DNA from 3 places in the Klebsiella planticola genome. Region 3 is predicted to be linked to each of the others. Evidence: predicted binding sites of a transcription regulator. Region 3 holds the regulator's gene; each other region holds the start of a gene.
The links. Region 3 encodes LexA, which represses DNA repair genes until DNA is damaged. Its sites were predicted from a motif close to TNCTGTATGTACATACAGNA; they were not measured.

Region 1 (3,279 bases), 710 kb from region 3:
ACGCCGGTGATGTGGTTATTGAAATCAATAATGAAGCGGATAAACAGATTCGCACGCCGGCGGGCGATAAGCTGCTGAATACGCTGTCCAGCAACGGGATCTTTATCTCTTCTGCCTGCGGAGGCGGCGGTTCCTGCGGCCAGTGCCGGGTGACGGTCAAGGAGGGGGGCGGAGATATCCTGCCTACCGAACTTTCCCATATCACCAAACGCGAGGCGAAAGAGGGCTGCCGTCTGGCCTGCCAGGTTGCCGTGAAGCAAAACATGAAGATCGCGCTGCCGGAAGAGATTTTTGGCGTCAAAAAATGGGAGTGTGAAGTTATCTCTAATGATAACAAAGCGACTTTCATTAAAGAGCTGAAGCTGGCCATCCCGGAAGGCGAAAGCGTGCCGTTCCGCGCGGGCGGCTATATTCAGATTGAATGTCCGTCGCATAAAGTGGCATATGCCGATTTTGACGTGCCGGACGAGTACCGCGCGGACTGGGATAAATTTAATCTGTTCCGCTATGTTTCCGACGTTAAAGAGCCGACGCTGCGCGCCTACTCGATGGCGAACTATCCGGATGAGAAGGGCATCATTATGCTCAACGTGCGTATCGCGACGCCGCCGCCGAAAGTGCCGGACGCGCCGCCGGGGATCATGTCTTCATATATCTGGTCGCTGAAAGCCGGTGATAAGGTGACGATTTCCGGGCCGTTTGGTGAGTTCTTCGCTAAAGAGACGGATGCAGAGATGGTCTTTATTGGCGGTGGCGCCGGCATGGCGCCAATGCGTTCGCATATTTTCGACCAGCTTAAACGGTTGCACAGCAAGCGCAAAATCAGCTTCTGGTACGGCGCGCGTTCGCTGCGTGAAATGTTCTATGACGATGAGTTTGAGCAGCTGGCGCGTGAAAATCCGAACTTTACCTTCCACGTGGCGCTTTCCGATCCGCTGCCGGAAGATAACTGGAACGGCCACACCGGCTTTATTCACAATGTGCTGTATGAAAACTACCTGCGCGATCATCCGGCGCCGGAGGACTGCGAGTTTTATATGTGTGGGCCGCCGGTGATGAATGCCGCAGTGATCAAGATGCTAAAAGATCTTGGCGTTGAGGATGACAACATCATGCTGGATGACTTTGGAGGTTAATGATGTTGACGGTGTTTGTGGCAACCTTCGTCATTTTCGCGCTGGTGATTCTGGGGATGTCTTTAGGATATCTGATAAAGCGCAAAAGTCTCCAGGGCAGCTGCGGCGGTATCTCATCGCTGGGGCTTGAGAAGGTCTGCGACTGCCCGGAGCCGTGCGATGCGCGTAAAAAGCGCATCGCGCGCGAAGCGCAGCGCCAGCAAAATCGGATCCTCTGATCTCTCCGTAGGCCCGGCAAGCTTGCGCCGCCGGCGCATTATGGCCTGATGGCGCAAGCTTATCAGGCCTACAAACCCCACTTCTCATTCCTTGTATTATTACTGTATACTTAACCAGTGATCGTTGAGGGCTGAGTATGCGCAAAATTATCCATGTCGATATGGACTGCTTTTTTGCCGCCGTGGAAATGCGGGATAATCCAGCCCTGCGTGATATTCCCATTGCCATTGGCGGTAGCCGGGTACAGCGGGGGGTGATCAGCACGGCCAACTATCCGGCGCGCCAATTTGGCGTGCGCAGCGCGATGCCGACCGCGATGGCCCTCAAGCTTTGCCCGCATTTAACCCTGTTACCCGGCCGCTTTGATGCCTATAAAGAGGCCTCGTCCCATATCCGGGAAATCTTCTCTCGCTACACGTCGTTGATTGAACCGCTGTCGTTGGATGAGGCGTATCTCGACGTCAGCGATAGCGTTCATTGCCAGGGCTCTGCCACGCTGATCGCGGAAGAGATTCGCCAGACCATTTTTCACGAGCTTCAACTGACCGCCTCCGCCGGTATCGCGCCGGTAAAATTTCTGGCGAAAATTGCTTCCGATATGAATAAACCCAACGGTCAGTTTGTGATTGCGCCGCATCAGGTCGCGGAGTTTGTCCGCACCCTGCCGCTGGCGAAGATCCCCGGCGTGGGGAAAGTCTCAGCCGCAAAGCTGGAAGGCATGGGGCTACGTACCTGCGAAGATGTGCAGAAAAGCGACCTGGCGATGCTGCTCCGCCGTTTTGGTAAGTTTGGTCGTATCCTGTGGGAGCGTAGCCAGGGAATCGATGAGCGGGAGATCAACAACACCCGACAGCGTAAATCGGTGGGCGTTGAACGTACGCTGGTGGAGGATATCCACGAGTGGTCTGCCTGTGAGAGCATCATTGAGAACCTCTATCAGGAGCTGGAACGGCGGGTGCTGAAGGTCAAGCCGGACCTTCTGATTGCTCGTCAGGGGGTAAAGCTGAAATTCAATGATTTCCAGCTGACCACTCAGGAACACGTCTGGCCGCGTCTGAATAAAGAGGATTTGCTTTCCACTGCCTATAAAGCCTGGCACGAGCGGCGGGGCGGTCGCGGAGTGCGGCTGGTCGGGCTGCATGTAACGCTGCTTGATCCTCAACTGGAGCGGCAGCTGGTACTGGGGTTATAACGATGCTGAAGATCAGACCTTATCGCGACGATGATTTTACTGCGCTGGGCGCCATTTTTCTGCGCGCGGTACAAGAGACCGCCAGCCATGATTATTCCCCCCGCCAGATAGCCGCCTGGGCGCAGATAGACGAGGCCCGCTGGCGACACAAAATGAGGGATTCTCGGGTGTGGGTCGCGGTCATTGACCCGCTTCCAGTAGGGTTTATCAGCGCCGTGGACCGCTATATCGATCTCCTGTTTGTGGCGCCGGAGTATGGCCGTCGAGGCATTGCCAGCGCTCTGCTCCAGGAACTGTTTGCGCAGATGCCGCATGGCTCCTTGACGGTCGACGCGAGCATTACGGCAAAACCGTTTTTTGCACGGCATGGTTTCAGGGGCGAGGAAGAACAGCAGGTGGCGGTGCGCGGCGAGACGTTTATTAATTATCGGATGGAGAAGATGAGACGGCCCGGATAAGGCGCCACGCGCCGTTATCCGGACCGTTTATTGCCGTAACTTACTTCGCCGGAATCGCTTTCAGCAGTTCCATCAGCAGCGTCCAGTATTGACCCACGCTTTCGATATGCACCTGCTCATCCGGAGAGTGCGGGCCGGTAATGGTTGGCCCGATGGAGACCATATCCATATTCGGGTACGGTTTTTTGAACAGACCGCATTCCAGGCCGGCGTGAATAATCTGGATGTTCGGCGTCTTGTTGAACAGACGCTGATAGGTTTCACGCACCAGATG
Region 2 (3,279 bases), 110 kb from region 3:
CGAACCTCAGTTTTGCTATCGGTATGGTGGGCTATAAGCGCCTGATGGAGCTGCGCCCGATGCCGCAGCACAACGCGTTTGCGTGGTTCTATATGGGGGCCTTCCTGGTGGCAGTGGCGGCCTGGTTTATGCTGGGTAATCCGCAGCGGCTGCCAACCACAACCCTACAGTGGGGCGTTCTGGTCTGGCTGGGCGTGGCGGCGTCGGGGCTGGGTTACTTTATGTGGAACTACGGGGCCACGCAGGTGGATGCCGGCACGCTGGGCATTATGAATAACGTGCATGTCCCCGCCGGGCTGCTGGTTAACCTTGCCATCTGGCAGGAACAGCCCCACTGGCCGAGCTTTATTACAGGAGCTCTGGTGATCCTGGCCTCACTGTGGGTCCATCGCCGTTGGGTCGCTCCGCACTCCGGACAAACGGCAAATGATCGCAAGCGTGGTTCCGCGCTGAGCGAATAAACGCCTCGGTGACCGGCTGGCGCTGCTCGCCGTCGCGTACCGCGGCGTACAGCCGGCTCCACAGTCCTTCGCCCAGGGTTTTGGTGACCACCAGACCCTGGCGTTCAAAACTTTCCACCACCCAGTGCGGCAGGGCGGCGATGCCCATCCGTGCGGCGACCATCTGGATTAACAGCAGGGTATTGTCGACGCTTTTGAGCTGCGGGCTGATACCGGCCGGCTGCAGGAAGTGGCGCCAGATATCCAGGCGACCGCGCTGAACCGGATAAATCAACAGCAGTTCCGAGGCCAGGTCTTCTGGCGCGATGCGCGTTTTCGCCGCCAGCGGATGCTCCGGCGCCAGCACCAGACGAACTTCAAAATCGAACATCGGCGAATAGTGCAGGCCGCTACGCGGCAGGATATCGGAGGTCATGACCAGGTCCAGCTCGCTTTGCTGCAGGGCTGGCTGCGGGTCAAAGGTCACGCCAGACTGAAAATCCACTTCGACGTGCGGCCAGCGGGCGCGGAAACTCTCCAGTGCCGGGGTCAACCACTGTATGCAGCTATGACACTCGATAGCGATGCGCAGACGGGTTTGCTGCGGCTCGTGGCAGTCCTGCAGCGCGCGGCTGATTTGCGGCAGCACCTGGTTTGCCAGCTGGAGCAGGATCTCCCCCTGCGGGGTGAAACGCAGAGGCTGACTTTTACGCACAAACAGACGGAAGCCAAGGCGTTGTTCCAGATCGCTGAACTGGTGAGACAGAGCGGACTGGGTTTGATGCAGAGCCGCCGCAGCGCCTGCCAGCGACCCGCTGTTCCGCAACGCCTGTAGCGTTTTCAGGTGTTTAATTTCGATCATGAAAGTCCTTCACTTCGGCATGAATAATTTGCGCTTGAGGAATATACAGTACCTGTCAATTATGGATGTGTAAACATCTGGATGGCTAAATCCTGTGTCTTTCGAATTTATGGCGCGTTGGCTGCGCTTGCTCACCCCGGTCACTTACATGAGTAAGCACCCGGGGATGATCAAGCTTGCCGCCTTCCCTGAATCCGAAATCCTTCGGATTAAAAAATTATGAGGTCTTAAAAATGACAATTATTAATCACACCCTCGGTTTCCCTCGCGTTGGCCTACGTCGCGAGCTGAAAAAAGCGCAAGAGAGCTACTGGGCGGGTCACTCGACCCGCGAAGAACTGCTGACGGTGGGCCGCGAGCTGCGTGCCCGCCACTGGGAGCAGCAGAAGCAGGCGGGCGTTGACCTGCTGCCGGTGGGTGATTTCGCCTGGTACGACCATGTTCTGACCACCAGCCTGCTACTGGGTAACGTGCCGGCTCGTCATCAGAACAAAGATGGCTCGGTTGATATCGATACCTTGTTCCGCATTGGTCGCGGCCGTGCGCCGTCCGGCGAACCGGCGGCAGCGGCAGAAATGACCAAATGGTTTAACACCAACTACCACTACATGGTGCCGGAGTTTGTAAAAGGGCAGCAGTTCAAACTGACCTGGACCCAGCTGCTGGATGAAGTGGATGAAGCGCTGGCGCTCGGCCATAAGGTTAAACCGGTCCTGCTGGGGCCGGTCACTTATCTGTGGTTGGGCAAAGTCAAAGGCCAACAGTTTGACCGTTTGAGCCTGCTGAACGATATCCTGCCGGTTTACCAGCAGGTGCTGGCAGAGCTGGCAAAACGCGGCATCGAGTGGGTGCAGATTGACGAGCCGGCGCTGGTACTGGAGCTGCCGCAGGCGTGGCTGGATGCATTCAAACCGGCATATGATGCGCTCGCGGGCCAGCTTAAGCTGCTGCTGACCACCTACTTTGAAGGCATCGCCGCGAACCTCGACACCATCACCGCGCTGCCGGTGCAGGGCCTGCACGTTGACCTGGTGCACGGTAAAGATGATGTGGCTGCTCTGCATCAGCGTCTGCCGTCCGACTGGCTGCTCTCTGCGGGCCTGATCAACGGGCGCAACGTCTGGCGCGCCGATCTGACCGAGAAATATGCGCAAATTAAAGACCTCGTCGGCCAGCGTGCGCTGTGGATCGCTTCTTCCTGCTCCCTGCTGCACAGCCCGATCGATCTGAGCGTGGAAACCCGTCTCGACGCGGAAGTGAAAAGCTGGTTCGCCTTCGCCCTGCAAAAATGTGAAGAGCTGGCGCTGCTGCGCGATGCGCTGAACAGCGGCGAGACCGCAAAACTGGCTGAATGGAGCGCACCGATTCAGGCTCGCCGTCACTCGTCCCGCGTACATAATGCGGCGGTGGAAAAACGTCTGGCGGCCATTACCGCTCAGGACAGCCAGCGCAACAGCCCATACGCTGAGCGTGCCAGGGCACAGCGTACGCGCTTCAATCTACCGGCGTGGCCGACCACGACCATCGGCTCTTTCCCACAGACTACCGAGATCCGTGGCCTGCGTCTGGACTTCAAAAAAGGCAATCTCGATGCGAACCACTATCGCACCGGTATTGCGGAGCACATCAAGCAGGCGATTGTTGAGCAGGAACGTTTAGGATTAGATGTTCTGGTTCACGGCGAAGCCGAGCGTAACGACATGGTGGAGTACTTCGGCGAGCACCTCGATGGCTTCATCTTCACGCAGAACGGCTGGGTCCAGAGCTACGGCTCCCGCTGCGTGAAACCGCCGGTGGTGATCGGTGACGTCAGCCGTCCGGAGGCGATCACCGTTGAGTGGGCGAAATTCGCTCAGTCGCTGACCGACAAACCGGTGAAAGGTATGCTCACCGGCCCGGTGACCATTCTGTGCTGGTCCTTCCCGCGTGAAGATGTCAGCCGTGAAACCATCGCTAAGCAGATTGCGCTGGCGCTGC
Region 3 (3,279 bases):
TAAAGACGCGCGGGCCGCCGTGGATAAAGACGTAGCGCGGCAGCAGCGCGCCGTCGATTTCCAGCGGTTCAAGCGGATCGGGTAAATCGTGCTCCAGGCACTGAGCGCGCAGGGTCAGCAGGTCCGCCTTTGAATTATAAGGCAGGACGTACATGATAGGACGCGAGGTATCCAGCCCTAATTCCTGAGCAGGTTCTGCGGGAATAGACTTGCTTTTTACCAGCACCCGTAATGGTAAATTCAGTAATTTATAGTAAATTCGTTGCCAGCCGGACATAAACGATGTGAAGCCTCTGGTTAATCATGCAAATGCGCGGCAAGAATAACAGAAAGCGCGCAAAATTTCCGTTGCCACGCGGCAAACGCGTACACTCATTGACGTCATTTACATAAAAAGGTTCTTTTGATGGCCAATAATACCACTGGGTTAACCCGAATCATTAAAGCGGCAGGTTATTCCTGGAAAGGGTTCCGTGCGGCATGGATAAATGAGGCCGCATTTCGTCAAGAAGGCATCGCCGCCATTGTTGCTGTAGCGATCGCCTGCTGGCTGGACGTCGACGCCATCACGCGTGTGCTGCTGATAGGCTCGGTCCTGATAGTGATGATAGTCGAAATTCTTAATAGCGCGATTGAGGCGGTGGTGGACCGTATTGGCCCGGAACATCATGAGCTGTCCGGTCGGGCGAAAGATATGGGGTCTGCGGCGGTGCTGCTGGCCATTGCGATCGCGCTGATCACCTGGGCGCTCTTACTGTGGGCTCGCTATCACTGAGCGGCCACGTGGTGAGATATTCCGCTTTGCGATGTCTTCCCGGCGATCGGGCGAACCCGATGAGCTTTTGCCCGGCCGGCGACAATCACCCCTGGCGCCATGGGCTATCGGGGACGCAAAATGGAAAGAATCTCCTGATTTTTGTGTGAAATTTGATTCCAAAATCACCGTTAGCTGTATATACTCACAGCATAACTGTATATACACCCAGGGGGCGGGATGAAAGCGTTAACGACCAGGCAGCAAGAGGTGTTTGATCTCATTCGGGATCACATCAGCCAGACGGGCATGCCGCCGACGCGTGCGGAAATTGCTCAGCGCTTGGGGTTCCGTTCCCCAAACGCGGCGGAAGAACACCTGAAAGCGCTGGCGCGTAAGGGCGCGATCGAGATTATCTCCGGCGCCTCCCGGGGGATTCGCCTGCTGACGGAAGAAGAACCAGGTCTACCGTTGATTGGACGCGTGGCGGCCGGTGAGCCGCTGCTGGCTCAGCAGCATATCGAAGGCCACTTCCAGGTCGATCCGGCGATGTTCAAGCCGAATGCCGACTTTTTGCTGCGGGTTAGCGGTATGTCAATGAAAGATATCGGTATTCTCGATGGCGATCTGCTGGCGGTCCATAAAACTCAGGATGTACGCAACGGCCAGGTTGTCGTGGCGCGTATTGACGAAGAGGTCACCGTTAAGCGTCTTAAAAAGCAGGGCAACATCGTCGAACTCCTGCCAGAAAACAGCGAATTTTCCCCTATCGTGGTGAATCTACGCGAGCAAAATTTCACTATTGAAGGGCTGGCCGTTGGCGTGATTCGTAACGGTGAGTGGCTGTAACACCTTCCCCACGCAGCATCGTCTGATGCATGATGCTGCGCTGTCTCCTCCCGGTCAGGCTCTTTCTCATGTTCTTTAACGCCGCTGATAAGGCCCTGTGGCGCCTGGCGCTACCCATGATTTTCTCCAATATCACCGTTCCGCTGCTGGGACTGGTGGATACCGCCGTGATTGGTCATCTCGACAGCCCGGTTTACCTCGGCGGTGTCGCGGTCGGCGCGACGGCCACCAGTTTTCTCTTTATGCTGCTGCTTTTCCTGCGGATGAGTACCACCGGACTGACGGCACAGGCCTTTGGCGCAAAAGATCCTCTCCGCCTGGCGCGGGCGCTGGTGCAGCCGCTGGGGCTGGCAACAGGTGCCGGCCTGCTGATTGTGCTTTTCCGAACCCCGCTTATCGATCTGGCGTTGCATATTGTTGGCGGCAATGAAGCGGTGCTGGAGCAGGCGCGGCGCTTTCTCGACATCCGCTGGCTGAGCGCGCCGGCATCGCTGGCAAACCTGGTGCTGCTCGGTTGGCTGTTGGGCGTACAGTATGCCCGGGCGCCGGTGATTTTGCTGATTGTCGGCAACCTGCTGAATATCGTGCTCGATCTGTGGCTGGTGATGGGCCTGCATCTGAACGTGCAGGGTGCCGCGCTGGCGACGGTCACCGCCGAATATGTCACCTTTATCATCGGGCTGCTGATGGCAAGACGCGTGCTGGCGCTACGCGGTGTGTCATTTGCCCTGCTCAAGCGCGCGTGGCGCGGAGATATGCGCCGCTTGCTGGCGCTCAATCGCGATATCATGCTGCGCTCTCTGCTGCTTCAGCTCTGCTTTGGTGCGGTGACCGTTTTCGGCGCTCGTCTTGGCGGCGAGATCGTTGCCGTCAACGCGCTCCTGATGACCATGTTGACCTTTACCGCCTATGCCCTGGATGGTTTTGCTTATGCCGTGGAAGCGCACTCCGGGCAGGCTTACGGCGCGCGTGACGGTAGCCAGCTGCTTGAGGTCTGGCGAGCGGCCTGCCGTCAGTCGGGAATGGTGGCGCTGGCCTTTGCGGCGACCTATGCCGTGGCGGGACAGCAGATTGTCGCCCTGTTGACCTCGCTGCCCTCGCTTCAGCTGCTTGCCGATCGCTACCTGATCTGGCAGATCGTGCTGCCGGTGATTGGCGTGTGGTGTTATTTGCTGGATGGCATGTTCATCGGCGCGACGCGCGGGGCTGAGATGCGCAACAGCATGGCGGTGGCGGCGGCGGGGTTTGCCCTGACGCTACTGACGCTACCGGTCCTCGGCAACCACGCGCTATGGCTGGCGCTGGCGGTTTTCCTCGCGCTGCGCGGTCTGTCGCTGGCGGTCATCTGGCGGCGACACTGGCGGCGTGGCACCTGGTTTTCGTAGTGATTTTTGATATGTAATTGGTTAAAGATTCCGAATAATAAATTCAACTCAGAATTCTTATCTATAGTTAATACTATGTCCGGCACACAGCGGGCTGTTAACTCACCGAACGATGAGGATTGAATTATGAACAAAGACGAAATCGGCGGTAACTGGAAACAGTTGAAAGGTAAAGCGAAAGAGAAATGGGGCAAGCTGACCGATGACGATATGACCGTCATTGAGGGTAAGCGTGACCAGCTGGTCGGTAAAATCCAGGAGCGTTATGGATACGCCAAAGATCAGGCGGAG

Region 1: dinB (DNA polymerase IV) is a predicted target of LexA. The motif match lies at 1,455-1,474, and genes of this name have one in related genera.
Region 2: metR (HTH-type transcriptional regulator MetR) is a predicted target of LexA. The motif match lies at 1,334-1,353, and genes of this name have one in related genera.

Annotation. Positions count from the first base shown of each region.
Region 1 covers NZ_CP026047.1:2,774,007-2,777,285, forward strand. The annotation lists gene nqrF (NADH:ubiquinone reductase (Na(+)-transporting) subunit F) at 1-1,136, shown strand, start outside; gene nqrM ((Na+)-NQR maturation NqrM) at 1,139-1,354, shown strand; gene dinB (DNA polymerase IV) at 1,492-2,547, shown strand; gene MC50_RS13455 (GNAT family N-acetyltransferase) at 2,550-3,005, shown strand; gene pepD (cytosol nonspecific dipeptidase) at 3,046-3,279, opposite strand, start outside.
Region 2 covers NZ_CP026047.1:1,950,623-1,953,901, forward strand. The annotation lists gene MC50_RS09440 (carboxylate/amino acid/amine transporter) at 1-461, shown strand, start outside; gene metR (HTH-type transcriptional regulator MetR) at 349-1,302, opposite strand; gene metE (5-methyltetrahydropteroyltriglutamate--homocysteine S-methyltransferase) at 1,536-3,279, shown strand, end outside.
Region 3 covers NZ_CP026047.1:2,063,479-2,066,757, forward strand. The annotation lists gene plsB (glycerol-3-phosphate 1-O-acyltransferase PlsB) at 1-277, opposite strand, end outside; gene MC50_RS09985 (diacylglycerol kinase) at 407-775, shown strand; gene lexA (transcriptional repressor LexA) at 995-1,603, shown strand; gene dinF (MATE family efflux transporter DinF) at 1,672-2,988, shown strand; gene MC50_RS10005 (CsbD family protein) at 3,115-3,279, shown strand, end outside.